Regions from separate parts of the Pseudomonas sp. S2_A02 genome, predicted to be linked through region 2. Evidence: predicted binding sites of a transcription regulator. Region 2 holds the regulator's gene; each other region holds the start of a gene.

Region 1 (10,098 bases), 990 kb from region 2:
TGGAAGGCCAGAGCCACGCCGATGAAGCACTGATCAGCGGTGAAAGCCTGCCAGTACCGAAACAACCGGGCGACAAGGTCACCGGCGGCGCCATCAATGGCGAAGGTCGGCTGCTGGTTCGGACCTTGGCGCTTGGCGCAGAAACCGTGTTGGCGCGGATCATCCGCCTGGTGGAAGACGCGCAGGCGGCAAAAGCACCGATCCAGAAACTGGTGGATAAAGTCAGCCAGGTGTTCGTGCCGGCGGTGCTACTGATCGCGCTGGCGACCTTGATCGGTTGGTGGCTGTACGGCGCGCCACTGGAAACCGCGTTGATCAACGCCGTCGCAGTGTTGGTGATCGCCTGCCCTTGTGCACTCGGGCTGGCCACGCCGACGGCAATCATGGCCGGCACCGGTGTGGCGGCGCGCTACGGGATTCTGATCAAGGACGCCGAAGCCCTGGAGCGCGCCCATGAAGTCAGCACCGTGGTGTTCGACAAGACTGGCACGCTGACTTCGGGTACGCCGCGCATCGCTCATCTGAGTGCCATCGAAGGTGACGACGCTGCTCTGCTGCAAATGGCTGGGGCGCTGCAACGCGGCAGTGAACACCCCTTGGCCAAGGCTGTGCTGGATGCCTGCGCCGAGCGCGGCTTGACCGTGGCTGATGTCAGCGACAGTCAATCGCTGACCGGGCGCGGCATTGCCGGCAATCTCGATGGTCGACGATTGGCCTTGGGCAATCGGCGTCTGCTGGAAGAAAGCGGACTGAGCGCCGGGCCCTTGGCCGACTCCGCAACCGCTTGGGAAACCGAAGGCCGAACCCTGTCCTGGCTGATCGAACAAAGCCCTGAACCGCGAGTGCTCGGTCTGTTCGCCTTCGGAGACACGCTCAAACCCGGCGCCTTGCAAGCAGTGCAACAGCTGAACTCACGGAATATCAGCAGCCACCTGCTGACCGGCGATAACCGCGGCAGCGCCAAGGTGGTCGCCGAGGCACTGGGCATCAGCGATGTCCACGCCGAAGTATTGCCGGCGGACAAAGCCGCCACCGTCGCCGCACTAAAAAAAACCGGCGTGGTGGCGATGGTTGGCGATGGCATCAACGACGCGCCGGCCCTCGCAGCGGCAGACATCGGCATCGCCATGGGCGGCGGCACCGACGTCGCCATGCACGCGGCCGGAATCACCCTGATGCGCGGCGATCCACGGCTGGTGCCGGCGGCGCTGGAAATCAGCCGCAAGACCTACGCGAAGATTCGCCAAAACCTGTTCTGGGCCTTCGTCTATAACCTGATCGGCCTGCCACTGGCGGCGTTCGGCTTCCTCAACCCGGTGCTGGCCGGCGCGGCCATGGCGCTGTCGAGCGTCAGCGTGGTCAGCAATGCGTTACTGTTGAAAACCTGGAAACCCAAAGACCTGGAGGACAAGCGATGAACATTGGCCAAGCGGCCCGCCAGAGCGGTCTGAGCGCGAAGATGATTCGTTACTACGAGTCCATCGGCCTGCTCAAGGCAGCCCATCGTACCGACAGTGGCTATCGGGTCTATGGCGACGACGATCTGCACACCCTGGCGTTTATCAAGCGCTCTCGGGATTTGGGGTTCTCGCTGGAAGAGGTCGGCAAACTGCTGACCCTCTGGCAGGACCGTCAGCGAGCCAGTGCCGATGTGAAGGCGCTGGCCCGTCAGCACATCGACGAGTTGAACCAGAAGATTCGCGAACTCGGGCAACTGCGCGACACCCTGCAAGACCTGGTAGAACATTGCCACGGTGACCACCGCCCGGACTGCCCGATCCTCAAGGAACTGGCGTCGGGCTGCTGCGCCGAACCCGCCCACTCCTGAGCGCCAACCCCTTCGCCACCAGCAACGTGGTGAGGGGAATGCCGTGGAACAACAGCACCACCGTGCCGGGCGTCCACCAGGAATAGAACGGCGCGGCGATCAACATACCGATGCCGAACCCGGTCATTTGCAGCAGCGTCAGAAAGCTGAAAATCGGCAGACGCAGATTGTCCGGTTCACGTTGCAGACGTGACATCAGGCCGACTTCCGAGAACCCATCGCCCAAGCCTGCGGGCAATGAAAACAGCAGCAAGCCGTAAAGGGTTTGCTGCTGAAACATCAGGATGAAGCCACAAGACATCAGCAACACGCCGAAGAAAAATCGCCGTTCAAGGTGTGCGTTGTCCGTACCTTTCAGTCGACTGGCGATTCGCGCACCGATGAATTTCCCAATGGCCCAGACCGCCAGCATCAGACCCAGGGTGGTGCTGGCCGACTCGGGTGTCAGCAGTTTTGAAATAATCGGGAGGCCGACGTTGTGCGCGGCGCTGCCAAGAGTATCGGCCATGGCAACGGCGAGCATCGCCGTCAGCACCGGTGCCGTGCGCAGGCCCTGACGCAGGGCCGACCATTCGCCTTGTTGGTGAAGGGGTTCATCACTGGGTGCAGGTCTGGGAAACCGCAGCGGCACAATCAACAACGCCGCCAGCAGGTAAGTGGCTACGTTCAAGGCAAACACCGTTTCAAAGCCAAACCCCGCCACCAACAAACCCGCCACCAGACTCCCGCCGACCATCGCCGCAGACGACGCCGAGGTAATCCAGGCATTGGTCTTGAGCAGCTGCGCCTTATCGATCATGTGCGGTAATTGGCTGTTGAGGCCAATGGCGAACATCGAATTGCCGAACCCCAGGCCGAACGCGATCAGCGGTAACAGCAGCGCTTGTTGGCTGACCGGCAACACCAGCAGCAAGCCCAGCAAACCGGCGCGCAGCAGGTCGAAGGCAATCAGCGGCAGACGCCCGGCCCAGCGGCGATAGAACCGGGTGCCGATCAGACTGGCAAAGATCCCCCCGGCTACACGGCTGGCGAGGAAGATGCCGACGCTCATGGCGCTGTTGCTGAGCAGATAGACGTAAGTGGCCAGGGCGACCATGTTGAGGAAAGCGCCGAAGTCCGAAATCAGCCGGGCGGCGATGATCAGATGGGCATTGCGGGTGGAATTCACATTCAGTCCTTGAGTGTGGGTGTTTCGAGCGGTGCAGTATGTAGGAGGTTTTATGTTGAAGGCGATGGCCCTTTCGCGAGCAGGCTCGCTCCCACAATAAATCGGTGCCTGGCGCAGATTTTGTGTTGGCGCAAAACTATTGTGGGAGCGGGCTTGCTCGCGAATGCGGTGTGTCATTCAACATCAATGTCGACTGATCTACCGCTTTCGCGAGCAAGCCCGCTCCCACATTTGTTCTTCGGTGTTTGGGGGATTCGGGCAGGCATCTACAAAAAACCCGGCCGAAGCCGGGTTTTGGTCAACCGATTACTGCATCCACGGTGGAGGCGGCTCTTCGGCCTTGCTCGGTGGCGCATCGTCCGCCGCCCGAACCGCTTGACGACGCTCTTCATCGAGACGGGCCGCCTCGATCTCGCGCATGATCCCGCCAACGTCTGCCAGCTCTTCCGGCTCGTCGAACTCGCCGGTCAATACACTGGCCGGGTGCAGGGTGCCGGCTTCGTACAACGCCCACATTTCCTTGGCGTACTTGGTGCGTTTCAACTCCGGTGCAAAACGACCGAAGTACGACGCCATGTTGCCCACGTCCCGCTCCAGCATGTTGAACGCGTGGTTGTTGCCTGCCGCATCCACCGCTTGCGGCAGGTCGATGATGACCGGGCCGGTCGGCGTCAGCAGTACGTTGAACTCGGACAGGTCACCGTGCACCAAACCGGTACACAGCATCAGCACGATCTGCGAAATCAGAAACGCGTGATATTCGCGTGCCTGGTCCGGCTCCAGCACCACATCGTTCAGACGCGGCGCGGCATCACCGTACTCGTCGGCCACCAGCTCCATCAGCAGCACGCCTTCAAGGAAGTCATACGGCTTGGGTACCCGCACACCGGCACCGGCCAGTCGGAATAACGCCGCCACTTCGGCATTCTGCCAGGCGTCTTCGGTTTCTTTCTTGCCGAACTTGGAGCCCTTGGCCATCGCTCGAGCCTGCCGGCTGTTGCGCACCTTACGGCCTTCCTGATACTCGGCCGCCTGACGAAAACTGCGTTTATTCGCCTCCTTGTAGACCTTGGCACAACGCAGCTCGTTGCCGCAGCGCACCACATAAACAGCTGCTTCTTTACCACTCATGAGTGGGCGCAGCACCTCGTCGACCAGACCGTCCTCGATCAGGGGTTCAATGCGTTTTGGAGTCTTCATCAGCTTTTATTGTGGGTCCTTTATTACCAAACACGCGAAAGTCATTCGTTATACGGCAATCCTCTCATTCGCGGGAGGGGTTGCCGACCTATGAACGTTCCCATGAACATCAAGAAGCACACAATGTGCCGGATTAATCAGGTGCAACTCATTGACCGCTCAGGATCATAGCTGAGCCTGCGCCACTTGTTGACGAAGGGCTACAGGGGCATTTGCGACAGAATCTGACACGTAGATCCCTACCCTTCGCCGGATTTTTCTCAACAGGCCTCAATTTCCCCGTTCCTCAGCCGAAGGCATTAGAGAGAACAGGAATTGTCCGACAGTCGAAAACATTTACAGCTGCCAATAATCCGCGAGTCATCTGCACTGCGTGGGCCTATAAGAAAAAACTGGAGCGCGGATGAACATCAAACAGAAGTTGACCTGGGCGTTTGCAATCATCGCCTGCTTGCCCGTGGTGCTGGTCGCCACCCTCGTGGTGCTGAACTTGCGCAGCGATGCCAAGGATAATTTCGTCGATGGCAGTGGCCGCGAAATTCGTCAGGTCAGCAATGCCATGCAATTGTTCTTTGACGGCATCAGCCAGAACGTCGATTACCTGGCCGGCCAGCCGCTGATCAAAGCAGGCGACGCCAGCGTAAAAAGCCGGGTCAGTGCCGACGCCGCGCAACTTCCCGAAAGCGAGATGGACACAAAGCTGTTGGACTTGTTCACTGGGCTGGCCACCAGCCACCCGGCTTATTCCTATGTGTCTTACGGCTTGTCCAGCGGTGGTTATGCCACATGGCCGGCTGACCCGAAAATGGCCAATTACGACCCACGTGTTCGCCCCTGGTACAAGACGGCCTTGGCCAACCCAGGCAAGACGATGCGTACTGAGGCCTATTACTGGGCCGGTGACGACGCCGTGCTGGTCAGTACCGTGCGCACGGTGGCCAATCAGCTGGGGGCCCAAGGCGGAGTGCTCGCCATCGATGTGTCCCTCAAGCAGCTCACCGAAATCGTCAAACAGATCAAACTCGGCGAAACCGGCTACCTGATGCTGGTGGAAAACACCGGCACAATCCTGGTAGATCCGAAGCAACCGGAACACAACTTCAAAGCGCTCAATAGCCTCGGCGACGGCTACGCGCAACTGGCCAAGTCCGGTAAAGGGCTGGTGGAAGTCGAGCTCAATGGCGAACGCTACATGGCCAACGTCTGGCCATCGGAACAACTGGGCTGGACCTTTATCGGCCTGATCAAGCAGACCGACGTGATGAGTTCGGCCACACAACTGACCTGGCTGATCGCGATCATCGCGGCAGTATTGGCGGTGTTTTTCGCCATCGTCGGCGCCAGTTTCGCCAGCCTGATCGTGCGACCGATCCGCAGCGTGGCCAGTGGTCTGGAAGGCATCGCCCAGGGTGAAGGCGACCTGACCAAGAACCTGCACATCCGTGGCAGCGACGAAACGGCTCAATTGGCCAACTGGTTCAACCAGTTTCTGGCGGCGATTCGCAACCTGATTCAAAGCATCGGCGGCGCCGCGACCAAGATCCTCGCCACCTCCCAGAGTTCGACGCAAGTCTCCAGCGACATGGCCGAAGCCGCCGGGCGCCAGCGTGAAGCGGTGGACATGGTGTCCACGGCGTTCCACGAAATGGTCGCCACCGCCAACGAAGTCGCACGCTCCTGCAGCCAGGCCGCCGAGTCGGCCGACAGCGGCCAGCGCCAGGCGCGCGAAGGACAGCAGCAGATCGATGCCGCAGTAAGCAGTGTTGATCGCTTGAGCCAGGAAATCGAACAATCGGCGCAATCGATGCAACAGCTCGAGCGCGACAGCAACGACATTCAGTCGATCCTCGGGACCATTCGTTCTATCGCTGAACAGACCAACCTGCTGGCGCTGAACGCCGCCATCGAAGCGGCCCGGGCGGGTGAACAGGGTCGTGGTTTTGCGGTAGTGGCGGATGAAGTTCGCGCCCTGGCCAAACGGACGGCCGACTCCACGGCGGAAATCGACGGACTGCTCGGCAACCTGGCCAAGCGCACCAGCCAGGTGACTCAGCAGATGCATGCGAGCCTGGAAGTGTCTCAGCAATCGGTGACGCGTATCGGCGAAGCGCGCAGCAGCTTCGGGCAGATTCGTGAGTCGGTGGATGTGATTCGCGACATGAACACTCAGATCGCCACAGCGGCTGAGGAGCAGCATCAAGTGGCGGAAGACATCAATCGCCACATCAGCCAGATTCATGGCGATGCGCAGTTGGTGGCGGAACTGGCGAACTCGGCGCGGCTGGATTCTCAGAGCCTGGCGGGGTTGTCGAATGAGCTGGATGGGTTGGTTCGGCGGTTCAGAACCTAATATCCAGGAACACCGCAGATCCAGTGTGGGAGCGGGCTTGCTCGCGAAAGCGGACTGTCAGCCAACAGAGATGTTGAATGTGATGGCCTCTTCGCGGGCAAGCCTCGCTCCTACAGGGATCGCATCCGACACAACACCTGTAGGAGCGAGGCTTGCCCGCGAAGGCGTCATTACTGCCTAAACAACTCCCCCGGGGTAAACCCGAACAACCCCTTGAACGCCGCAATAAACGCCGACGTCGAGTCGTACCCGCAAGACAGCGCGGCATGGGTCACGCTGTTCCCCTCTTCCAGCAAACTCAACGACGACAGTAGCCGCATGCGCTGCCGCCAGCCACGGAAGCTCAAGCCGGTTTCACGCTGGAACAAGCGCATCAAGGTTTTCTCCGACGTGCCCAAACGCTCGGCCCACTCCTGCAAGGTCGCATTGCGCTCAGGGCTGTCGATCAGCTCGTTGCACAAGCCCAACAACCGTTCATGCCGGGGCAGCGGCAGGGAAAAACCCACTTCGGGCAGACTCGCCAACTGATCCAGCAACACGCCCACCAATCGCGCCTCCTGGCTGTCGCCCTGTGGATACTCCACCGGCAACAGGCAAAAACGCTTGATCAGTTCCCGCGCCAATGGCGTGACTTCCAGCACCCGGCAACGCCCGTCCGCCCATGGGCAGTCCTCACGGCGCACGTACAGGCTGCGCATCTCGGCACGCATTGAGGTCACGACCTGATGCTGGAGATCCGCCGGAATCCAGATGCCCCACTGCGGCGGTGCAAAGAAACTGCCTTCGGCGGTGTGCACCCCGAGAACGCCGCTGATGGCGTAGGAAAACTGCACCCAATCGTGACGATGCGGCGACGTCCACGAACCGGCGTTCAGACTTTCCGCTCGCGCATACAACGGGCGCGGCAACGCCGTCAGCGCCGGGATCGTGCGTTCGAGGGAAAGTTGTCCGTTAGTCGGCATTGATTGGCCTTATGTCGCAAGACGGCTGATGAAGCCGACGTTAGGCTAAGTCATCAATTCTTACAAACGTATTCGGTGCCGGTCATGCATGCCTTCAAACACCTCAAACGCGTGGTCACCGACTGGTTCTTGTGCGGCATGCTGATCGCCACGCTGCTGGCGTATGTCTTCCCGATCTTCGGCGCCACGGGTGGCCGGATGCATGCGGAGTACGTGATCAACATCGGCGTGTTTCTGGTGTTCTTCCTGCACGGGGTCAACCTGTCCAGCGAGCAAATCCGTCATGGCCTGAGGAACTGGAAGCTGCACGTGATGGTTCAAACTTTCACCTTTACGGTGTTTCCGCTGATCTGGCTGGTGAGCGACAAACTGCTGGGTTCGCACATTCCGTCGCTGCTGATGCTCGGTTTCCTCTACCTCTGCGCCCTGCCCTCGACCATCTCCTCGTCTGTGGCCCTGACCGGTAGCGCGGGCGGCAATGTACCGGCGGCCATTCTCAACGCGAGCCTGTCCAGTGTGCTGGGGATTTTTCTGACGCCGTTGCTGGTGAGTTTCGTGGTCGGTAGCGGCGCTGGTGGTATCGACCTGGGCTCAACCCTGCTCGACCTGTGCGCCATGCTGCTATTGCCGCTGGTGCTCGGGCAATTGCTGCGGCCGTTGCTGGGCAAGCTTTTCGCTCGGCACAAACGCTATACCAACATCGCCGACAAACTAGTGATTCTGCTGCTGGTGTACTCGGCGTTCTGCAACTCGATGGTGTCGGGGATGTGGCAGCAACAGGGCAACAGCGTGATTCTGACTGCGCTGATGGGCAGTGCGATTTTGCTGGCAATCATCCTGTGGATGACCACCCGCACCGCTCGCGCGCTGAAGTTCAGCCCTGCCGATGAGATTGCTGCGGTGTTCTGCGCCAGCAAAAAATCCCTGGCGGCCGGTGCACCGATGGCGGCGCTGATCTTCGGCGCCAACCCCGGCCTTGGCTTGATCCTGCTGCCGATCATGATCTATCACCCGTTGCAGCTGATCGTCTGCTCGGTGATGGCCGAGGGTTACGCCAACCGCAACCGGGAACTGGCCGCGCAGCAACGCGCGGCAGTGCTCAACCCCCAGTAATCAGCAATCAGCGCTCGATAATCGCCGTCACGCCCTGACCGCCCGCTGCGCAGATCGAGATCAACCCTCGGCCCTTGCCCGCCGCGTCCAGCAGCTTCGCCAGGTTGGCGACGATGCGCGCACCGGTGGCGGCAAATGGATGCCCGACGGCCAGTGAGCTGCCCTTGACGTTGAGGCGGCTGCGGTCGATGGAGCCCAACGGCGCGTCGAGACCGAGACGGGTTTTGCAGAATTCCGGATCTTCCCAGGCCTTCAATGTGCACAGCACTTGCGCGGCGAACGCTTCGTGGATTTCGTAGTAATCGAAGTCCTGCAAGGTCAGGCCATTGCGCGCCAGTAATCGCGGCACGGCATAAGCCGGCGCCATCAGCAGGCCTTCGGCACCGTTGACGAAATCCACCGCCGCCGCTTCGCCGTCACGCCAATAGGCGAGGATCGGCAAGCCGCGCTCTTTCGCCCAGTCCTCACTGCCCAGCAACACGACCGACGCACCATCGGTGAGTGGCGTCGAATTGCCTGCGGTCAGGGTGCCCTTGGCGTTTTTCTCAAAGGCCGGTTTCAGTGAAGCCAGTTTTTCCAGGGTCAGATCCGGGCGCAGGTTGTTATCCCGGGTCAGGCCGAGGAACGGCGTCATTAAATCGTTGTGCCAGCCTTCGGCGTAGGACGCGGCCAATTTCTGATGGCTTTCCTGGGTCAGCTGATCCTGCTCGTCGCGCGGGATGCTCCAGGTTTGGGCCATCATTTCACAGTGTTCGCCCATCGACCGGCCGGTGCGCGGCTCGCCGATGCTTGGAAAGTCGGGCATCAAGTGGCGGGGACGCAGTTGCAGGAAGGTTTTCAGTTTGTCAGCGGTGCTTCGGGCGCGGTTGGCCTGCAAGAGGATCTTGCGCAGGCTTTCGTTGACCCCGATCGGCACGTCCGAGGCGGTGTCGACGCCGCCGGCAATGCCACATTCGATCTGACCCAGGGCAATTTTGTTCGCCACCAACAGCGTCGCTTCCAGCCCCGTGCCGCAGGCTTGCTGGATGTCGTAGGCCGGCGTCATCGGCGACAACCGCGAGCCCAGCACGCATTCGCGGGTCAGGCCGTAATCGCGCAAATACTTGAGCAGCGCACCAGCTGCCACTTCACCCATGCGCACACCGTGCAGGTTATAGCGCTCGATCAGGCCTTCCAGCGCTGCGGTGAACATCGCCTGGTTACTGGCAGTGGCGTACGGCCCGTTGGACCGGGCAAAGGGGATACGGTTACCACCGATAATCGCGACGCGGCGCAGCTGAGTCATGAAAAGCTCCCTATTCTGTGGTGACTACAATCCTCAAGCGTAGGCCGTATCTCGTGGGTCGAACGACTAATTGCCGTTCATGGTCCACACTTTTAACCCCAGCTGATGGAGCGTGATTCATGTCTGACCGTTATATCGACTTCGCCAATTCGTCCATCGGCCATCGTGTGGTTGGTGCCCTGGGTCTGCCGT
Region 2 (10,098 bases):
AGCGCGCGCTTCACCCTCGACGCGATGCCCGGCAAACAGATGGCGATCGACGCCGACTTGAACGCCGGCCTGATCGATCAGAACCAGGCGAAACTGCGCCGGATGGAAGTGGCTCAGGAAGCTGAGTTCTACGGTTCGATGGACGGTGCCAGCAAGTTCGTGCGCGGTGACGCCATCGCCGGCCTGCTGATTCTGTTCATCAACCTGATCGGCGGCATGGCGGTCGGTATCTTCCAGCACGGCATGAGCTTTGGTGATGCCGGCAAGGTTTATGCGCTGTTGACCATCGGTGACGGTTTGGTGGCGCAATTGCCATCACTGCTGTTGTCGACTGCCGCTGCGATCATGGTGACCCGTGCTTCCGGCTCGGAAGACATGGGCAAGCAGATCAATCGTCAGATGTTCGCCTCGCCGAAAGCCCTTGCAGTGGCCGCTGGCTTGATGGCGGTGATGGGTCTGGTGCCGGGCATGCCGCACTTCTCCTTTCTGAGCATGGCAGCCCTGGCGGCCGGCGGCGCTTACCTGTTTTGGAAGAAGCAGAACGCGGTCAAGGTTCAGGCGCTGCAAGAGGTCAAGCGTCAGCAGGAACTGCTGCCATCGCCGGCCCGTGCTCAGGAAACCAAAGAGCTTGGCTGGGATGACGTGACCCCGATCGACATGATCGGCCTGGAAGTCGGCTACCGCCTGATCCCGCTGGTGGATCGCAACCAGGGGGGTCAGTTGCTGGCACGGATCAAGGGTGTGCGTAAAAAGCTCTCCCAGGACCTGGGCTTCCTGATGCCGACCGTGCATATCCGTGACAACCTCGACCTGGCGCCCAGCGCCTATCGCCTGACCCTGATGGGAGTGATCCTGGCCGAGGCCGAGATTTACCCGGACCGCGAGCTGGCGATCAACCCGGGGCAGGTCTACGGCACGCTCAACGGCATCACCGCCAAAGATCCGGCTTTTGGTCTGGAGGCGGTCTGGATCGAAATCAGCCAGCGTGCCCAAGCACAATCCCTCGGCTACACCGTGGTCGATGCCAGTACGGTAGTGGCGACCCACTTGAACCAGATTCTGTACAAGCACTCCAGCGAGCTGATCGGACACGAAGAAGTCCAGCAACTCATGCAATTGCTGGCCAAAAGCTCACCGAAACTGGCTGAAGAGCTGGTGCCGGGGGTGGTTTCGCTGTCGCAACTGCTCAAGGTCTTGCAGGCATTGCTCGCCGAACAAGTGCCGGTACGGGACATTCGCAGCATCGCCGAAGCCATCGCGAACAACGCCGCCAAGAGTCAAGATACTGCCGCTTTGGTGGCCGCGGTGCGCGTCGGCGTATCTCGTGCAATCGTGCAAAGCATTGTAGGCACTGAGTCGGAGCTGCCTGTGATCACCTTGGAACCAAGGTTGGAACAAATATTGCTCAATAGTCTTCAGAAGGCAGGACAAGGCTCGGAAGAGGGTGTTCTGCTGGAGCCAAGCATGGCAGAGAAACTGCAGCGCTCGTTGATCGAAGCGGCGCAGCGTCAGGAAATGCAAGGTCAACCGGTGATTCTGCTGGTGGCCGGTCCGGTTCGCGCGATGCTCTCGCGATTCGGCCGACTGGCAGTCCCGGGTTTGCATGTGTTGGCTTACCAGGAAATCCCTGACAACAAGCAAGTGACCATCGTTGCGACAGTAGGGCCCAACGGCTGAGGTAGTGGTTTATGCAAGTTAAGCGTTTTTTCGCCGCCGATATGCGTCAGGCCATGAAACTGGTTCGTGATGAGCTGGGCGCCGACGCCGCCATCATTGGCAATCGCCGGATCGCTGGCGGTGTCGAGCTGACGGCTGCCCTGGATTACAAACTGTCGGCGCTGGCCCCGCGTGTTCCAAACATGGAACTCGAGGACGAGCTGCGCAAGACCCAGTCGCGGATCGTCACCGCCCAGGCCGAACTGAGCCTGCGTGGCGATGGCGAGAGCGACAAAGCCACCAATCGCCAGTTGTTCGCCGGCCTGCCGTTGACCGCCGCCGAGCCACTGATCGAGCCAACGCTGGCCGAGCCTCGGCGTCCGGCACCCGCGCCTGCCGCAGCGACCGGTGTCGACCCGCGTGCGTTCGACTCGATGCGTTTCGAGCTCAACAGCCTGCGTGAACTGATGGAAGTGCAACTCGGCTCGCTGGCCTGGAATCAGCTACAAGGCAGCCGTCCGGCCCAGGCCAACCTCTGGCGACGCCTGCAACGCATCGGCCTGTCCGGCCCGTTGTCGCGCGATCTGCTGGCACTGATTACCGACATTGAAGAACCACGTCAGGCTTGGCGCATGTTGCTCGCGCACCTGGCGCGGATGATTGCCACCCCGGAAGTCGAGCCCTTGGAAGAGGGCGGTGTAATTGCGATGGTCGGCCCGGCTGGCATGGGCAAGACCACCACGCTGGCCAAGCTCGCGGCCCGTTATGTGCTCAAGTACGGCGCGCAGAACATCGCGCTGGTGAGCATGGACAGCTATCGCATCGGTGCTCAGGAACAGCTCAAGACCCTGGGCCGCATCCTCAACGTGTCGGTCACCCACGTCGATCCGGGCCAATCGCTGGTGCAGGCGCTGGAACCCTTGCTGCGCAAACGCGTGGTGCTGATCGATACCGCCGGCCTGCAGGCCAGCGATCCGGCACTGCGCATGCAGCTTGAAAGCCTGGCCGGACGAGGGATCAAATCAAAAAACTATCTGGTCTTGGCAACCACTAGCCAAAAACAGGTTCTAACCGCCGCTTATCATAGTTACAAGCGTTGCGGGCTAGCTGGCTGCATCCTGACTAAACTGGATGAAACGGCAAGCCTGGGTGAGGTGTTGAGCCTGGCCATCAGTCATGAATTGCCGGTGGCTTACCTGACCGATGGCCCGCGGATCCCGGATGATTTGCATCTGCCGCGTCGTCATCAGTTGGTCAGCCGCGCCGTTAGCGTGCAAATGCAGGAAGAACCCAGCGAAGAAGCCATGGCTGATATGTTCGCTGACCTCTACCACAGTCCGACCAAGCGGGTTGGCTGAGGTATTAATGAACAGTTTTTGTACCTACATCGATGGTCTGCCAATGCATTGTTCAGTTAGTGAACGCGCAGCCAGTAATGTGGCCTCCGTCTAAGTAAGACAAGGTAAAGAAATAACATGGGCAGCATGCATCCCGTACAGGTGATCGCGGTGACCGGCGGCAAAGGTGGCGTCGGGAAGACTAACGTGTCAGTGAACTTGTCCCTGGCTCTAGCTGAGCTCGGCCGGCGCGTCATGCTGCTGGACGCCGATCTGGGGCTGGCGAATGTCGACGTCCTGCTGGGGCTGACACCCAAACGTACTTTGGCCGATGTGATCGAAGGCCGGTGTGAGCTGCGCGACGTGCTGCTGCAAGGGCCCGGCGGTATCCGCATCGTCCCGGCCGCGTCCGGCACCCAGAGCATGGTTCATCTGAGCCCGGCCCAGCATGCCGGCCTGATCCAGGCCTTCAGCGACATCGGCGACAACCTCGACGTATTGGTGATCGACACCGCTGCGGGCATTGGTGACTCGGTAGTCAGTTTCGTGCGCGCAGCCCAGGAAGTCTTGCTGGTGGTGTGCGACGAACCAACCTCCATTACCGACGCCTACGCGCTGATCAAACTGCTGAACCGCGACTACGGCATGAATCGTTTCCGCGTCCTGGCCAACATGGCGCAGAGCCCGCAGGAGGGCCGCAACCTGTTCGCCAAGTTGACCAAGGTCACCGATCGTTTTCTTGACGTCGCCTTGCAATACGTTGGCGCGGTGCCTTACGACGAAAGCGTGCGCAAGGCCGTGCAGAAGCAGCGTGCCGTCTACGAAGCCTTTCCCCGTTCCAAGTGCGCTCTGGCATTCAAGGCCATTGCGCAGAAGGTCGATACCTGGCCGCTGCCGGCCAACCCGCGTGGGCATCTGGAATTTTTCGTCGAGCGCCTCGTGCAACAAACGGCAGGACCCGTCCTATGACAGCCAGTGGTTACAACCTCTACAAGAAGTCGGCACGTGACGCGCAGTACGAACTAATCGAGCGTTACGCGCCACTGGTCAAACGCATTGCCTACCATTTGCTGGCGCGTTTGCCGGCCAGTGTCCAGGTCGAAGACCTGATCCAGGCCGGCATGATCGGCCTGCTTGAAGTATCAACCAAATACGACGCCAGCAAAGGCGCGAGTTTCGAGACGTACGCGGGCATTCGAATCCGCGGCGCGATGCTCGATGAAGTGCGCAAGGGGGACTGGGCGCCACGTTCGGTTCACCGCAATACCCGCATGGTCAGCGACGCGATTCGCTCGATTGAAGCTAAAACCGGCCGTGACGCTAAAGATCACGAAGTTGCGGCCGAACTCCAATTGAGTCTCGACGATTATTACGGGATTTTGAACGACACCCTCGGCAGCCGGTTATTCAGTTTCGACGATCTGTTGCAGGACGGCGAACACGAAGGGCTGCATGAGGATGGCGCCAGTGCTCATCTCGAGCCGTCACGCGATCTGGAAGATGAACGCTTCCAGGCGGCGCTGGCGGACGCGATTGCCAATTTGCCGGAGCGTGAGCGACTGGTGTTGGCGCTGTACTACGACGAAGAGTTGAATCTCAAGGAAATCGGTGAGGTCCTGGGGGTCAGCGAATCGCGGGTCAGCCAGTTACACAGCCAGTGCGCGGCCCGTTTGCGGGGGCGTTTGGGGGAGTGGCGAGCGCGCTGAAGGCAGTGTGGGGACACTGCGAATGGAGCAGGTGTGGTGTTGAACCGCACCGGTTTCGATCTGTTGTGCTCCAGACAGTCATTGAGTGCTTTGCCGGATTGATTGAAATGGCGTGTCCAGGTGCTGGGCGCGTTTAAGACTGCTTGGAGGTCGAATTGAACAAGAACATGAAAATCCTCATCGTTGATGACTTCTCAACGATGCGGCGGATCATAAAAAACCTGTTGCGTGACCTTGGGTTCACCAACACGGTCGAGGCTGACGATGGCGTCACTGCCATTCCGGTTCTCAACAGCGGGGGCATCGACTTTCTGGTAACGGACTGGAATATGCCTGGCATGACCGGCATCGATCTGCTGCGTCACGTGCGCGCCGATGAAAAGCTCAAGCACCTGCCGGTGCTGATGGTGACCGCTGAAGCCAAGCGCGAGCAAATCATCGAAGCCGCTCAGGCGGGTGTGAACGGCTATGTGGTCAAGCCATTCACGGCTCAAGCGTTGAAAGACAAGATTGAAAAGATCTTCGAACGCATCGGTTGATGTGCAAAGCCAGTCCGTCACGGGGGAGCTATGGAGCAAAACGAATCTTCACAGGGCGATTTCGAATCGACCCTGAAAAAACACGCGGTCGAACTGGTCGAGAGCCTTGAAAAAGGCAGGTTCGGCGACGCTGTGCAACTGATCCATGAGCTCAACCAGACCCGTGACCGCGGCCTGTATCAGGAAGTGGGCAAGCTCACCCGCGAGCTGCATAGCGCGATCGTCAATTTCCAGATTGATCCGCACATGCCGCAAGCCGAGGAAGTGTCTCAGATCACCGATGCCACTGAGCGCCTGGGTTATGTGGTCAAGCTGACCGAGGCTGCGGCCAACCGCACCATGGACCTGGTGGAAAACGCCACACCGTTGATCAACGGCCTGAGCGATGAAGCTCAGGCGCTGAGCACGGATTGGGGGAGGTTCATGCGTCGCGAAGTCGGGGCTGAAGAGTTCCGCGAACTGGCCCGGCGCGTCGACGGTTTCCTGACACGCAGCAGTGAAGACAACCGCGTCGTGTCGAGCAACCTCAACGACATTCTGCTGGCCCAGGATTACCAGGACCTCACCGGTCAGGTGATCAAACGCGTGACCCAGTTGGTCACCGAAGTTGAAAGCAACCTGCTCAAGCTCGTGCTCATGGCCAGCCAGGTAGACCGCTTTGCGGGTATCGAACATGACCGTGAAGCGATGCTGGCTGAAAAAGATCCACAAAAACATCTCTCTCAGGGTGAAGGTCCGCAGATTCATGCCGATAAAAGAGAAGACGTTGTGTCCGGTCAGGACGATGTGGACGATTTGTTATCCAGCCTAGGATTTTAGAGTTTTAGCATTTTAGGTTTTTTAGGTTTTTAGACCTCAGGAGCACCCCCTTAATGAGCTTCGGCGCCGATGAAGAGATCCTTCAGGATTTCCTGGTTGAGGCCGGCGAGATTCTAGAGCAACTGTCCGAACAGCTGGTCGAGCTTGAAAGCCGACCGGATGATGCGGATTTGCTCAATGCAATTTTTCGCGGTTTTCACACTGTAAAAGGGGGCGCCGGCTTCCTCCAGCTCAATGAGCTGGTGGAGTGCTGTCACATCGCCGAGAACGTGTTCGACATCCTGCGCAAGGGTGAACGACGCGTCGACTCGGAACTGATGGACGTGGTTCTCGAAGCACTGGACGCGGTGAACGGCATGTTCAGCGAAGTCCGCGAACGCAGCCCAATCACGGCTGCCACACCTGAATTGCTGGCTGCTCTGGCCCGCCTGGCCGAGCCGCAAACCGCCGATGAAGCGGCACTTGTCGCTGAAGTGGTGCAAGAGCCGGCCGCTGAAAGTGAATCCGGCGACATTACCGATAACGAATTCGAACAACTGCTGGACTCGCTGAATGCCGTCAAGGCTCAGGCCGAGGCGCCTGTGGTTGCTCCGCCTGCCGCCGATACGGCGACCAGCGACGAAATCACCGATGCCGAGTTCGAGTCGTTGCTCGATCAATTGCACGGCAAAGGCCAGTTCGCCGCCGATGCAGTGGTCGCTGCGCCCGCAGCATCGGCTGTCCCGAAAGCGGCAGGCGACAGCTCCGACATCACCGATGACGAGTTCGAAGCACTGCTCGATCAGCTGCACGGCAAAGGCAACTTTGCGGTCGATGCGCTGGAATCGGCAATTGCTTCGGCTCCGGCCCGGCTGCGCCAACCGCTAAAGCGGCCGGCGGTGATCTGATCTCCGATCATGAGTTCGAATCGCTGCTCGACGAATTGCACGGTAAAGGCAAGTTCACTGAAGTGGGCGCCGGTTCTGCTGCTTCGGCGGTCGCAACCCCAGTCGTCAAGGCTGCGGCGCCGGCACCTGTCGCCAAAGCGCCTGAGCCAAAAGCCCAAGCGCCCAAGCCTGCTGCCGCTGCTGCACCGGCGCCTGCTCGTGCCCTGGCTGCGCCGCCACCGGAAAAACCGGCCAGCGAAGCCGAGACTACCGTGCGGGTCGATACCGCGCGTCTCGACGAAATCATGAACATGGTCGGCGAGTTGGTACTGGTACGTAACCGCTTGGTCCGTCTGGGCCTCAACAGCGGCGACGAAGCCATGTCCAAGGCCGTGTCGAACCTCGACGTGGTCACGGCCGACCTGCAAACCGCGGTCATGAAGACCCGGATGCAGCCGATCAAGAAAGTTTTCGGGCGCTTCCCGCGTCTGGTTCGCGACCTGGCTCGCCAGCTCAAGAAAGAGATCAACCTGGAGCTGGTCGGCGAAGAAACCGACCTCGACAAGAACCTCGTCGAGGCCCTGGCCGACCCGCTGGTCCACTTGGTACGCAACTCGGTCGACCACGGTATTGAAGAGCCGGCTGAGCGCGAAGCGATGGGCAAACCTCGCAGCGGCAAAGTGATCCTGTCCGCTGAACAGGAAGGCGACCATATCCTGCTGTCCATCTCCGATGATGGCAAAGGCATGGACGCTGATGTTCTGCGCGGTATCGCCGTGAAGAAAGGCCTGATGGACAAGGATGCGGCAGACCGTCTCAGCGAGTCGGATTGCTTCAACCTGATCTTCGCTCCGGGGTTCTCGACCAAGACCGAGATTTCCGACGTCTCCGGGCGCGGCGTGGGCATGGACGTGGTGAAAACCAAGATCGCCCAGCTCAACGGCACCATCAATATCTACTCGACCAAGGGCAAGGGCTCGAAGATCGTCATCAAGGTCCCGTTGACCCTGGCGATCATGCCGACGCTGATGGTCATGCTCGGCAACCAGGCGTTCGCGTTCCCGCTGGTGAACGTCAACGAGATCTTCCACCTCGACCTGTCGCGCACCAACGTGGTGGACGGCCAGGAAGTGGTGATCGTGCGGGACAAGGCACTGCCTCTGTTCTACCTCAAGCGCTGGCTGGTCAGCTCCGCTGCTCACGAAGAGCAGCGCGAAGGCCATGTGGTGATCCTTTCGGTGGGCACTCAGCGGATCGGCTTCGTCGTCGACCAGTTGGTGGGCCAGGAAGAAGTGGTCATCAAGCCATTGGGCAAAATGCTCCAGGGAACCCCGGGCATGTCCGGCGCCACCATCACCGGTGACGGCCGCATTGCACTGATTCTCGATGTGCCGAGCATGCTCAAGCGTTACGCCGCACGGCGTATTTGATTCTGGGGGAGCGGGGCGACTGAGCCTCGCCCCGTCTAATGGAGTGTTTATGGCAGTCAAAGTCCTGGTGGTGGACGATTCGGGGTTTTTCCGCCGCCGCGTCTCGGAAATTCTTTCAGCGGATTCGAATATCCAGGTCGTCGGTACGGCGACCAATGGCAAAGAGGCGATCGATCAGGCGCTGGCCCTCAAACCAGACGTGATCACCATGGACTACGAGATGCCAATGATGGATGGCATCACGGCGGTGCGGCACATCATGCAGCGCTGCCCGACCCCGGTGTTGATGTTCTCCTCGCTGACTCACGAAGGCGCGCGGGTCACCCTCGATGCGCTGGACGCCGGCGCGGTGGACTTCCTGCCGAAGAATTTCGAAGACATCTCCCGTAACCCGGAGAAGGTCAAGCAACTGCTGTGCGAGAAGATTCTCAGCATCTCGCGCAGTAACCGTCGTGTCAGCACCTACAGCGCTCCGGCCCCGGTGGCTGCGCCAGCGCCGACGCCTGCGCCTTCGAGCATCAGCAGCTATGGCAGCGGCGCGCCTGCGCGTCCGGCCCCGGCACCGATTCCGGCTCGCACCCATGCAGCGACGCCGTCGTCTCCTGCGCCCAAACGCAAAGCCTACAAACTGGTCGCCATCGGTACCTCCACCGGTGGTCCGGTTGCCCTGCAACGGGTGCTGACGCAGTTGCCGGCCAACTTCCCGGCACCGATCGTGTTGATCCAGCACATGCCGGCAGCCTTCACCAAGGCCTTCGCCGAGCGTCTGGACAAACTGTGCCGCATCAGCGTCAAGGAAGCCGAGGATGGCGACATCCTGCGTCCGGGCCTGGCGCTGCTGGCACCGGGTGGCAAGCAAATGATGATCGACGGCCGTGGCGCGGTGAAAATCCTGCCGGGCGACGAACGTCTGAACTACAAGCCGTGCGTGGACATCACCTTCGGTTCGGCGGCCAAATCCTACGGCGACAAAGTTCTGGCGGTGGTACTGACCGGCATGGGCGCCGACGGTCGTGAAGGCGCGCGTCTGCTCAAGCAGGGCGGCAGTGCGATCTGGGCTCAGGATGAAGCCAGCTGCGTGATCTACGGCATGCCGATGGCGATCGTCAAAGCCGAACTCGCGGACGCGATATACAGCCTGGACGATATCGGCCGACACCTGGTCGAGGCGTGTCTCTGATGGATGTCCTCAGCCTTATCGGGATCATCATGGCGTTCGTCGCCATCATTGGCGGCAACTACCTTGAAGGCGGTCACCTCGGCGCACTGGCCAATGGCCCGGCGGCGTTGATCGTACTCGGCGGGACCGTCGGTGCGGCGCTGCTGCAATCGCCGATGAGCGCCTTCAAGCGCGCCATGCAGATTCTCGCCTGGATTCTTTTTCCTCCTCGCGTGGACCTGGCTGGCGGCATCGATCGCGTCGTGAACTGGAGTCTGACCGCCCGCAAGGAAGGTCTGCTCGGTCTGGAAGGAGTGGCCGACGCCGAACCCGACAGCTACTCGCGCAAAGGCCTGCAATTGTTGGTGGACGGCGCCGAGCCGGAAGCGATTCGCAGCATTCTGGAAGTGGATTTCTACACCCAGGAAAGCCGTGACATCGAAGCCGCCAAAGTCTTTGAAAGCATGGGCGGTTATGCGCCGACCATCGGCATCATCGGTGCGGTGATGGGCCTGATCCACGTCATGGGTAACCTGGGCGATCCGTCGCAACTGGGCAGCGGCATTGCCGTCGCTTTTGTCGCCAC
Region 3 (10,098 bases), 3.1 Mb from region 2:
CGCTGATCACTCGGAAAACACCCCATCCAGGGTAACGCACGAAAGCTCGGCGCCACACCATGTGCGCCTGCCTGTTCCCCTAAAGGATCTGCACATCGTTGATGCGCGGTGGATACACAAAAAAATGGCGTTAAGCGCCCTGGTGGAAAGTATTCAGCATCCTCCGGATAATCCTGCACAAGTGATCGTATTTCTCACGTGTACCGACTCGGATAAATTACTGAAGGACAATACACTCAAACATTGGAAACAAATAAAGAAACAGAACAGCTCAACATTCTGTATTTCCTACAACTTGAGTTCACAGGGCGTGACGGTTGTGGGCTAGGTATTGAATGGCCGCACACCAGAAGACAGTCCTTGAAGCTAGATCAAGGACAGGAAGCAGAAGGAACGGTTAGCAGAAACAAGAAGAAAGCGAATACACAATATGCAGCAGCCCCCTTTCAGATGTGTGGCCCTGTCATCGACAGGGCCACACATCCATTACCGACTCAAAGGTCTCAGAAAAGCTTCCGGCCTTTGTTCGCCGCAATGCGCATACGCAAGGCGTTGAGCTTGATGAAGCCCGCCGCATCGGCCTGGTTGTAGGCGCCGCCATCTTCCTCGAAGGTCGCGATGTTGGCGTCGAACAACGACTCGTCGGACTTGCGGCCGGTGACGATCACGTTGCCCTTGTACAGCTTCAGGCGCACTACGCCGTTCACGTGGGCCTGGGAAGCGTCGATCATCTGTTGCAGCATCAGACGCTCTGGGCTCCACCAGTAACCGGTGTAGATCAAGCTGGCGTATTTAGGCATCAGCTCATCTTTGAGGTGAGCCACTTCGCGGTCCAGGGTGATCGATTCGATCGCACGGTGAGCGCGCAGCATGATGGTGCCGCCAGGGGTTTCGTAGCAGCCACGGGACTTCATGCCCACGTAACGGTTCTCGACGATGTCGAGACGGCCGATACCGTGTTCGCCACCGATACGGTTCAAGGTCGCCAGCACGGTGGCCGGGGTCATTTCGACGCCGTCCAGTGCGACGATATCGCCGTTGCGGTAGGTCAGTTCCAGGTACTGTGGTTTGTCAGGAGCGTTCTCCGGGGAGACGGTCCATTTCCACATGTCTTCTTCGTGCTCGGTCCAGGTGTCTTCCAGCACGCCGCCTTCATAGGAGATGTGCAGCAGGTTGGCATCCATCGAGTACGGGGATTTTTTCTTGCCGTGACGCTCGATCGGGATCGCGTGCTTCTCGGCGTAATCCATCAGCTTCTCGCGGGACAACAGGTCCCATTCGCGCCACGGAGCGATCACTTTTACGCCTGGCTTCAAGGCGTAGGCGCCCAGTTCGAAACGAACCTGGTCGTTGCCCTTGCCGGTCGCGCCATGGGAAATGGCGTCAGCGCCGGTTTCATTGGCGATTTCGATCAAGCGCTTGGCGATCAACGGACGAGCGATGGAAGTACCCAGCAGGTACTCGCCTTCGTAAACGGTGTTGGCGCGGAACATCGGGAACACGAAATCGCGCACGAATTCTTCGCGCAGATCGTCGATGTAGATTTCTTTTACGCCCATGGCCTGTGCCTTGGCGCGGGCCGGTTCGACCTCTTCGCCCTGACCCAGGTCAGCGGTGAAGGTCACTACTTCACAGTTATAAGTATCCTGCAGCCACTTGAGGATCACCGAAGTGTCCAGGCCGCCGGAATACGCCAGAACGACCTTGTTTACGTCCGCCATGCCATCACTCCACGGGGTTCTACGGAAAGCCGTCAAGTCTACCGCTCATGCAGGACAATTTACAGAGGCGCGACAGCTTATGACGACGAAGCGACAGATTATGTCGAGCGAGCGACGAATTAGCAGGTTCAGGAGGTCTTCGGGCTGCCCACGGAAGCAGTGGCTGGAGGCGCCGGTTTCTCGGTCGGCGCTACCCGTTCAAGGCGTACGGCTACCCGGCGGTTCTTCGCCCGGTTGGCGGCATTGTTGTTCGGCACTAAAGGATAGCGCTCACCGTGAAAACGCAGGGTGATCTGCGATTCCTGAATACCATTGGCCTTGAAGAAGTCCATCACGGCCAGCGCCCTGCGTCGTGACAGTTCACGGTTGGTCAGGCGATTGCCGCTGTTGTCGGAATGGCCGTCGAGCTCAATGTGATTGACCGTCGGATCGGCTTTCATGAATTCCAGCATGACCTGCAGATGGGCCTTGGCTTGAGCGTCGAGATCGATGCCCTCCCCTGGAAAGCCGACTTCGGACTGCTTCACCTGCTCGAAATTCTGCGGCAGCAACTTGGCCACGCAACCCTGATAGTCACTATAGGCCTTGCTGAATTTGACCGGCAGCAGACGGACTTCAGATACCCGACCGTCGCCCGAGGAGTGTCGAACCAGCGGGCTGCGGCCATCCATCAAACCGCTTATCAGGCGCCCGGCCTGAACTTGCGAGCTGTTGAACAGCACGTTACCACGGCCGATTCGCACCGAGCCCAGGTTGATGTCACCACGTCCCGGTTGCCAGGGCGCAGCGGCCGCAAGCAGGGTTGCCGAACCGCCACCGATCATCGAGTTGTAGGCCTTCAGACGAAATGTTGCCTGCTCGCCGGCGCGACGCACGAACTCACCCGAGCCGAAATCAGTGATCGGTTGAGCCAGGCGGCATTCGAACTTGTCACCTTCGACCGTCCACTCGATGCTCTCCAGACGGGTCTGGAAAGTGAGCGCCATCGCAGGAAGGCTGGCAAACACACTGAGCAAGGCTAAATAACGCTGGCGCACGGGAGGCTCCACTGGCTTCTGCAACAAAAAGACCAACACACATATTTACGGCGTACCTGTTGGATATCGGAAGCTTGCCGTAAAACTTGATAGCGAGTGCCTGGAAGAGTCTTTTCCGGTAGCATTCCCCTGAGTTTGACCCGCCTGGAATCCCCTCATGTCCGACCGCCTGACCCTGCTGCGTCCCGACGACTGGCATATTCATCTTCGCGATGGTGCTGTGTTGACCAATACCGTCGCGGATGTCGCGCGCACCTTTGGTCGCGCCATCATCATGCCCAACCTGGTGCCTCCGGTGCGCAACGCTGCTGAAGCCAATGGCTATCGCCAGCGAATTCTCGCTGCTCGCCCGGCCGGCAGCCGTTTCGAACCGCTGATGGTTCTGTACCTGACCGACCGCACCCAGCCCGAAGAAATACGTGAAGCCAAGGCCAGCGGTTTCGTTCACGCCGCCAAGCTGTACCCGGCCGGCGCGACTACCAACTCGGATTCTGGCGTCACCAGCATCGACAAGATTTTCCCCGCACTCGAGGCCATGGCCGAAGTCGGGATGCCCTTGTTGGTTCACGGTGAAGTCACCCGTGGCGATGTCGACGTTTTCGATCGCGAAAAAATCTTCATCGATGAGCACATGCGTCGTGTGGTCGAGCGTTTCCCGACCCTCAAAGTGGTGTTCGAACACATCACAACCGCCGACGCCGTGCAGTTCGTCAACGAGGCTTCGGCCAACGTCGGCGCAACCATCACCGCGCACCACCTGCTGTACAACCGCAACCACATGCTGGTGGGCGGGATTCGGCCGCATTTCTACTGCCTGCCGATCCTCAAGCGCAATACCCATCAGGAAGCCCTGCTTGACGCCGCCACCAGTGGCAGCGACAAGTTCTTCCTTGGCACCGACTCGGCGCCCCATGCCCAGCACGCCAAAGAAGCGGCTTGCGGCTGTGCCGGTTGCTACACCGCTTATGCAGCGATCGAGATGTATGCCGAAGCCTTTGAACAGCGCAACGCGCTGGACAAGCTCGAAGCCTTCGCCAGCCTCAACGGCCCGCGTTTCTACGGCCTGCCAGTGAACACCGATCGCATCACCCTGGTCCGCGATGAGTGGACCGCCCCAACCAGCCTGCCGTTTGGCGAGCTGACCGTAATCCCGCTGCGCGCCGGTGAAAAACTGCGCTGGCGCCTGCTGGAGGAACACGCGTGAGTGAAGACCATTTCGACGACGAACAGGACGGTAATGGCGGCGGAGGCGGTTCTCGCCATCCAATGGCAGCCAGGTTCCGTGGTTACCTGCCGGTTGTTGTCGACGTAGAAACCGGTGGCTTCAACTCGGCCACCGATGCCCTGCTGGAAATCGCCGCCACCGTGATCGGCATGGATGAAAAAGGCTTTGTGTACCCTGAGCACACCTATTTCTTCCGGGTCGAACCGTTCGAAGGCGCGAACATCGAAGCGGCGGCCCTGGAGTTCACCGGGATCAAGCTTGATCACCCGCTGCGCATGGCCGTGAGTGAAGAAGCGGCCCTGACCGATATCTTCCGCGGTGTGCGCAAGGCTCTGAAGGCCAACGGTTGCAAACGGGCGATTCTGGTCGGGCACAACAGCAGCTTCGACCTGGGCTTCCTCAACGCCGCTGTCGCGCGCCTGGACATGAAACGCAACCCGTTTCACCCGTTCTCCAGTTTCGACACCGCAACCCTCGCCGGCCTGGCTTACGGTCAAACCGTATTGGCCAAGGCCTGCCAGGCAGCGGATATCGACTTCGACGGTCGCGAGGCCCACTCGGCCCGCTACGACACCGAGAAGACGGCTGACCTGTTCTGCGGCATCGTCAATCGCTGGAAACAAATGGGCGGCTGGGAAGACTACAACGACTGATGCCAGTCGCCGGTTTATCCCGCCCATAAAAAAACCGGCCTTATCAGCCGGTTTTTTTATGCCTCGAACGTGCCTTACAGCGCAGCAGCGTTCTCGGTCAGGTAAGCCGCAACACCTTCGGTGGAAGCGGTCATGCCTTTGTCGCCTTTTTTCCAGTTGGCAGGGCAAACTTCGCCGTGCTCTTCGTGGAATTGCAGAGCGTCGACCAGACGGATCAGCTCTTCAATGTTACGGCCCAGCGGCAGGTCGTTGATGATCTGCGAGCGGACAACGCCTTTGTCGTCGATCAGGAACGCGCCACGGAAAGCCACGCCGCCTTCGGACTCAACGTCGTAGGCCTTGGCGATTTCGTGCTTCAGGTCGGCCGCCATGGTGTAGCGAACTTCGCCGATGCCACCATTGTTGACCGGGGTGTTGCGCCAGGCGTTGTGGGTGAAGTGCGAGTCGATCGAAACGGCTACCACTTCCACGTTGCGTGCCTTGAAGTCAGACATGCGGTTGTCCAGAGCGATCAGCTCGGACGGGCAAACGAAGGTGAAGTCCAGTGGGTAGAAGAACACCAGGCCGTATTTGCCTTTGATGGCCGAGGACAGGGTGAAGCTGTCTACGATTTCGCCATTGCCGAGTACGGCCGGTACGGTGAAGTCAGGGGCTTGTTTGCCTACGAGTACGCTCATTGGATATCTCCTGGTGTAATAACGGTGAAGAACAGGGTTCGTATCAGCCTGCCACCTCAGGCGACAGCCCTGTGACACGATCCCCCTTCGCAAAGGCCGACCATCATACACCGCGTTTTTGGCCTGTCCTCAACGGTTTTTTCTGCCAGATGAAAGGCCGCCGTTATATTTTCTTCAGGGAAGGTCTTAGAAGACGCCGTTCGTCAGTCACACGCCTTTATGAAGAAAAGCTTTCAGAAACCACTTTGACAATCATTCTCGTTAACATTAAGATCCATCGCAATTGAGTCACAACCAGCGACGGTTCTCACTTATGTATGTCTGCCTCTGCACTGGCGTCACCGACGGTCAAATCCGCGATGCAATCTATGAAGGTTGCTGCAGCTATCGGGAAGTACGTCAGGCCACCGGCGTTGCCAGCCAATGCGGTAAATGCGCCTGCCTTGCCAAGGAAGTGGTCCGTGAAACCCTGGGCAAACTGCAATCGGCCCAGGCGGCGATCCCCCTTCCCCGCAGAATTTACCGCCGCATAACTATCGTATTTCAAAGAACCGGACTTGATGTCCGGTTTTTTTATGTCTGCAAATCAATCGCTTAGATGCCAGACGCGGAACAAAAACATTCTTATTCCGATTAATTTTCATTTAAGTTTCAATAACTTAGGTTTGACACCCTTAATTACGCGGCTCAAACTCTGCCTTTATAGACAGCTAATACAGGGCAGGACCCCATCATGAAAGGCGACATTACAGTCATCCAGCATCTCAACAAGATCCTTGCCAATGAGCTGGTCGCGATCAATCAATACTTTTTGCATGCGCGCATGTATGAAGATTGGGGCCTGAACAAGCTCGGCAAGCACGAGTACCACGAATCCATCGACGAGATGAAGCACGCGGACAAACTGATCAAGCGCATCCTGTTCCTTGAAGGTCTGCCGAACGTCCAGGACCTGGGCAAGCTGCACATCGGCGAACACACCAAGGAAATGCTTGAGTGCGACCTGAAGATCGAACGCGACGGCCATGCCGATCTGAAAGTCGCTATCGCTCACTGCGAAACTGTCGGTGACTTCGGTAGCCGTGAACTGCTCGAAGACATTCTTGAATCCGAAGAAGAACATATCGATTGGCTGGAAACCCAACTGGGCCTGATCGATAAAGTCGGTCTTGAGAACTATCTGCAATCGCAGATGGGCGAAGAGTAAATGCTACGCCGCTAATCGCGATGCAATAAAAAGCCCCGCTCTCTTTTAAGAGGCGGGGCTTTTTAATGACCGGATTTCAGGCTCACCCTAGAGCAAATGTGGGAGCGGGCTTGCTCGCGAAAGCGGTAGGTCAGTCAACTTATCTGTTGAATGTTGTACCGTCTTCGCGAGCAAGCCCGCTCCCCACAGCGAATCAGGCGTCGGTCTTGTTGGCTGCAGCAGCTTCAACAGCAGCCTTGATCGTCGCTTGCAACGAACCGTCAGCAGACATTTCGGTCATGATGTCGCTACCGCCGACCAGCTCACCACCGACCCACAATTGCGGGAAGGTTGGCCAGTTGGCGTACTTTGGCAGGTTGGCGCGGATTTCCGGGTTCTGCAGGATGTCCACATAGGCAAACTTTTCGCCACAGGCCATGACAGCCTGAGCGGCTTTCGCGGAGAACCCACACTGTGGGGCATTCGGCGAGCCTTTCATGTAAAGCAGAATGGTGTTGTTGGCAATCTGCTCTTTAATCGTTTCGATGATATCCATGGAGCACCTCGGCTGAACTTTCCGACTCAGTGGTCGGCACGGTGGCGCATTGTAACGGAAACCCGAGCGCCATGCTCGGCCTCCCCGACAGTCATGTTCACGCCGCCGCCACGGTCACCGGTACGCCATTCAACGCCGCATTACCCGACAACTCATCGAGCTGACATTCGTCAGTCAAGTCATTGGCGCTGGAGCCGGGTTGGCCGCTGGCAATCGTCATCTGCACACCCGGTCGCGCATGACCCCAACCGTGAGGAAGGCTGACCACACCTTTCATCATATCCAGGCTGGCGATCACTTCAACCTCGATCACGCCGACTCGCGAACTGACGCGCACCCGCTGCCCATCGCAGAGCCCGCGGCTGGTCAAATCGTCCGGGTTCATCAGCAGTTGATGGCGAGGTTTGCCCTTCACCAGACGGTGATAGTTGTGCATCCATGAGTTGTTGCTGCGCACATGACGGCGGCCGATCATCAGCAGCTCATCGGCGGCCGGTGCTTGCAGTACCGCGAAGCGCGCCAGGTCGGCGAGGATCTCGACAGGCGCTGCCTGGACTCGCTGATTGGCCGTTTTCAAGCGTGGCGCCAAGTTGGGTTTAAGCGCGCCCAGATCGATACCGTGAGGATGATCGAACAAGGTCGCCAGCGACAACTTGTGTTCCGAAGCGTCGCCATACAGACCCATCCGCAGCCCTTGGTCGATCATCTGCGCCGGTGCGATAGTCGGTTTCAGTTCCTTGCCGGTCTTGGTCGCAAAGGCTTTGGCCAGCCCCACGAAGATTTCCCAGTCATGCAGCGCGCCTTCAGGCTTGGCGAGGATCGCCCGGTTGAAGCGGGTGACGTTGCGCACCGCGAACATGTTGAACGTGGTGTCGTAATGATCGTTTTCCAGCGCGGAGGTCGACGGCAGGATCAGGTCGGCATAACGCGTGGTTTCATTGATGTACAGGTCGACACTGACCATGAACTCCAATCCATCCAGTGCCTGCTCCAGTTGCCGGCCATTGGGCGTGGACAGCACCGGATTACCCGCCACGGTAATCAGCGCGCGGACCTGCCCTTCCCCTTCGGCGAGCATCTCTTCGGCCAGTGCCGATACAGGCAATTCTCCAGCGTATTCCGGACGCCCGGACACCCGGCTCTGCCACCGGTTGAAATGCCCGCCCGAGGTCGATGCCACCAGATCCACTGCAGGCTCGGTGCACAACGCACCGCCCACCCGATCGAGGTTGCCGGAGACCAGATTGATCAATTGCACCAGCCAATGGCACAGGGTGCCGAAAGCCTGAGTCGAAACGCCCATGCGGCCGTAGCAGACCGCTGTCGGCGCTGCCGCGAAGTCCCGTGCCAATTGACGGATCTGCTCGGCAGGCACTGCGCACAGCGGGCTCATGGCCTCGGCGGTGAAACCGGCGATCGCCTCACGCACGTCATCCAGGCCGTCGACCGGCAAATGACTGTCACAGGTCAAGCCTTCGGCGAACAGGGTATTGAGCAGCCCGAACAACAGCGCCGCATCGCCACCGGGGCGCACGAACAGATGCTGATCGGCAATCGCCGCCGTTTCGCTGCGACGCGGATCGACAACCACCACTTTGCCGCCCCGGGCCTGAATCGCCTTGAGGCGCTTCTCTACATCCGGGACGGTCATGATGCTGCCGTTGGAGGCCAGTGGATTGCCACCCAGGATCAGCATGAAATCGGTGTGATCGATGTCCGGGATCGGCAATAGCAAGCCGTGGCCGTACATCAAGTGACTGGTCAGGTGATGGGGCAACTGATCGACCGACGTCGCGGAAAACCGGTTACGGGTTTTCAACAGGCCGAGAAAATAATTGCTGTGGGTCATCAACCCGTAGTTGTGCACGCTGGGGTTGCCCTGATAGACCGCCACCGCGTTCTGCCCGTGACGCTCCTGAATCGCCGCCAAGCGTTCGGCCACAAGGCTGAAAGCATCTTCCCACTCGATAGGCTGCCATTCGCTGCCTACTCGCAGCATCGGCTGACGCAGGCGATCCGGATCGTTCTGGATATCTTGCAGGGCAACCGCTTTGGGGCAGATATGCCCGCGGCTGAAGGTGTCTTGGGGGTCACCCTTGATCGAGGTGATCTGTACGCCGCTGCCTTCGACCTCGGTGGTCTCGATGGTCAGGCCGCAGATGGCTTCACACAGGTGGCACGCACGGTGGTGGAGAGTCTTGGTCATGGCCAGTCTCTGTTTTGTTCTGGGCGGGCAATATCGGCCGCGGGAACAAAACTATGGCGCGCGACTCGCCCCTTTGCCAGCGACGTTCGTCTTGTGAATCGGCGACTATCAGGCCAGCCGATGGCAGCAAGGGATCAGTTCGATGGCAGACTCGGCGGCGCCTGCAACTGGATCTCCTCGATGGTTTCGATCTGCTCGTGGGCAACATGCACGCCGGTGAGTTCGCCGATCAGTCGCCAATGCTCGTCGAGCCCGGCGCTGATGGTGGCCATGCGGTCGATCATGCGCCGGCCGGCCACCTTCGTGACTTCGTCTTCACTACGCATCAATTCGAAAGACATCGAGGTCATGGAAGCAGTGAGGTGGGTCAGGGAGCGCGCCGTAAGGCCGAGTAGCTCCATCAACAACTGTTCTTTCGATTCCATTCCAAAGGCTTCCTGCGTCGCTCGTGCTCTAGTTATAACCTAGCACCTTGCTTTAGCAAATGTTTCGGACAAGACACATTGCCCGCCAAAGGCCCGAATGACAGGTCAAAAACCGACCGCCAGCGTGTCGCCCGCGTCCTGTTTGATTGCCAAGCCCGGCGAACGCGGTGTACAAATGGTTAGCTGCTGTCAGGAAACAGGCTTCAAAAGCGCTACTGCGGTCTCCCCGTAGCCCCTCTGAAATCCCCTAAACACCGTAGCCTATTGGCGTAACGCGACATTTAATGTCAATATCGCGCCCACCCCTATTTCGTCGCCCCGTGCGGCTTACGCCGCAGGTCTCGCCCGTTTTTCAGTTAAACAAGGCTTTGAGTATCTGCGGTCTGTTGCAAAAAGGTAGTCAATGATGAGC

Evidence for each region. The regulator FliA, encoded in region 2, starts transcription of late flagellar genes. The targets are predictions, from matches to a motif close to CTAAAGTTTNNNNNNNNNNNGCCGNTAA.
Region 1: AB4O41_RS13435 (methyl-accepting chemotaxis protein) is a predicted target of FliA. The motif match lies at 5,762-5,789, and genes of this name have one in related genera.
Region 3: AB4O41_RS23095 (flagellar protein MotY) is a predicted target of FliA. The motif match lies at 2,822-2,849, and genes of this name have one in related genera.

What each region holds. Positions count from the first base shown of each region.
Region 1 covers NZ_CP162776.1:2,903,438-2,913,535, forward strand. The annotation lists gene AB4O41_RS13405 (heavy metal translocating P-type ATPase) at 1-1,418, shown strand, start outside; gene cueR (Cu(I)-responsive transcriptional regulator) at 1,415-1,828, shown strand; gene AB4O41_RS13415 (MFS transporter) at 1,782-2,996, opposite strand; partial or broken gene AB4O41_RS13420 (metal ABC transporter ATP-binding protein) at 3,136-3,258, opposite strand; gene AB4O41_RS13425 (PA4780 family RIO1-like protein kinase) at 3,303-4,196, opposite strand; partial or broken gene AB4O41_RS13430 (cache domain-containing protein) at 4,756-5,640, shown strand; gene AB4O41_RS13435 (methyl-accepting chemotaxis protein) at 5,842-6,546, shown strand; gene AB4O41_RS13440 (AraC family transcriptional regulator) at 6,717-7,508, opposite strand; gene AB4O41_RS13445 (bile acid:sodium symporter family protein) at 7,593-8,621, shown strand; gene AB4O41_RS13450 (acetyl-CoA C-acetyltransferase) at 8,629-9,906, opposite strand; gene AB4O41_RS13455 (3-oxoacyl-ACP reductase) at 10,026-10,098, shown strand, end outside.
Region 2 covers NZ_CP162776.1:1,909,476-1,919,573, reverse strand. The annotation lists gene flhA (flagellar biosynthesis protein FlhA) at 1-1,677, shown strand, start outside; gene flhF (flagellar biosynthesis protein FlhF) at 1,689-3,014, shown strand; gene fleN (flagellar synthesis regulator FleN) at 3,132-3,962, shown strand; gene fliA (RNA polymerase sigma factor FliA) at 3,959-4,699, shown strand; gene AB4O41_RS08735 (chemotaxis response regulator CheY) at 4,867-5,238, shown strand; gene AB4O41_RS08730 (protein phosphatase CheZ) at 5,269-6,057, shown strand; partial or broken gene AB4O41_RS08725 (chemotaxis protein CheA) at 6,111-8,353, shown strand; gene AB4O41_RS08720 (protein-glutamate methylesterase/protein-glutamine glutaminase) at 8,403-9,533, shown strand; gene AB4O41_RS08715 (flagellar motor protein) at 9,533-10,098, shown strand, end outside.
Region 3 covers NZ_CP162776.1:5,039,914-5,050,011, reverse strand. The annotation lists partial or broken gene AB4O41_RS23105 (hypothetical protein) at 1-328, shown strand, start outside; gene AB4O41_RS23100 (argininosuccinate synthase) at 504-1,721, opposite strand; gene AB4O41_RS23095 (flagellar protein MotY) at 1,850-2,758, opposite strand; gene pyrC (dihydroorotase) at 2,916-3,962, shown strand; gene rnt (ribonuclease T) at 3,959-4,636, shown strand; gene AB4O41_RS23080 (peroxiredoxin) at 4,711-5,313, opposite strand; partial or broken gene AB4O41_RS23075 (bacterioferritin-associated ferredoxin) at 5,627-5,824, shown strand; gene bfr (bacterioferritin) at 6,047-6,520, shown strand; gene grxD (Grx4 family monothiol glutaredoxin) at 6,714-7,055, opposite strand; gene AB4O41_RS23060 (molybdopterin oxidoreductase family protein) at 7,153-9,261, opposite strand; gene AB4O41_RS23055 (hypothetical protein) at 9,396-9,686, opposite strand; gene argF (ornithine carbamoyltransferase) at 10,093-10,098, shown strand, end outside.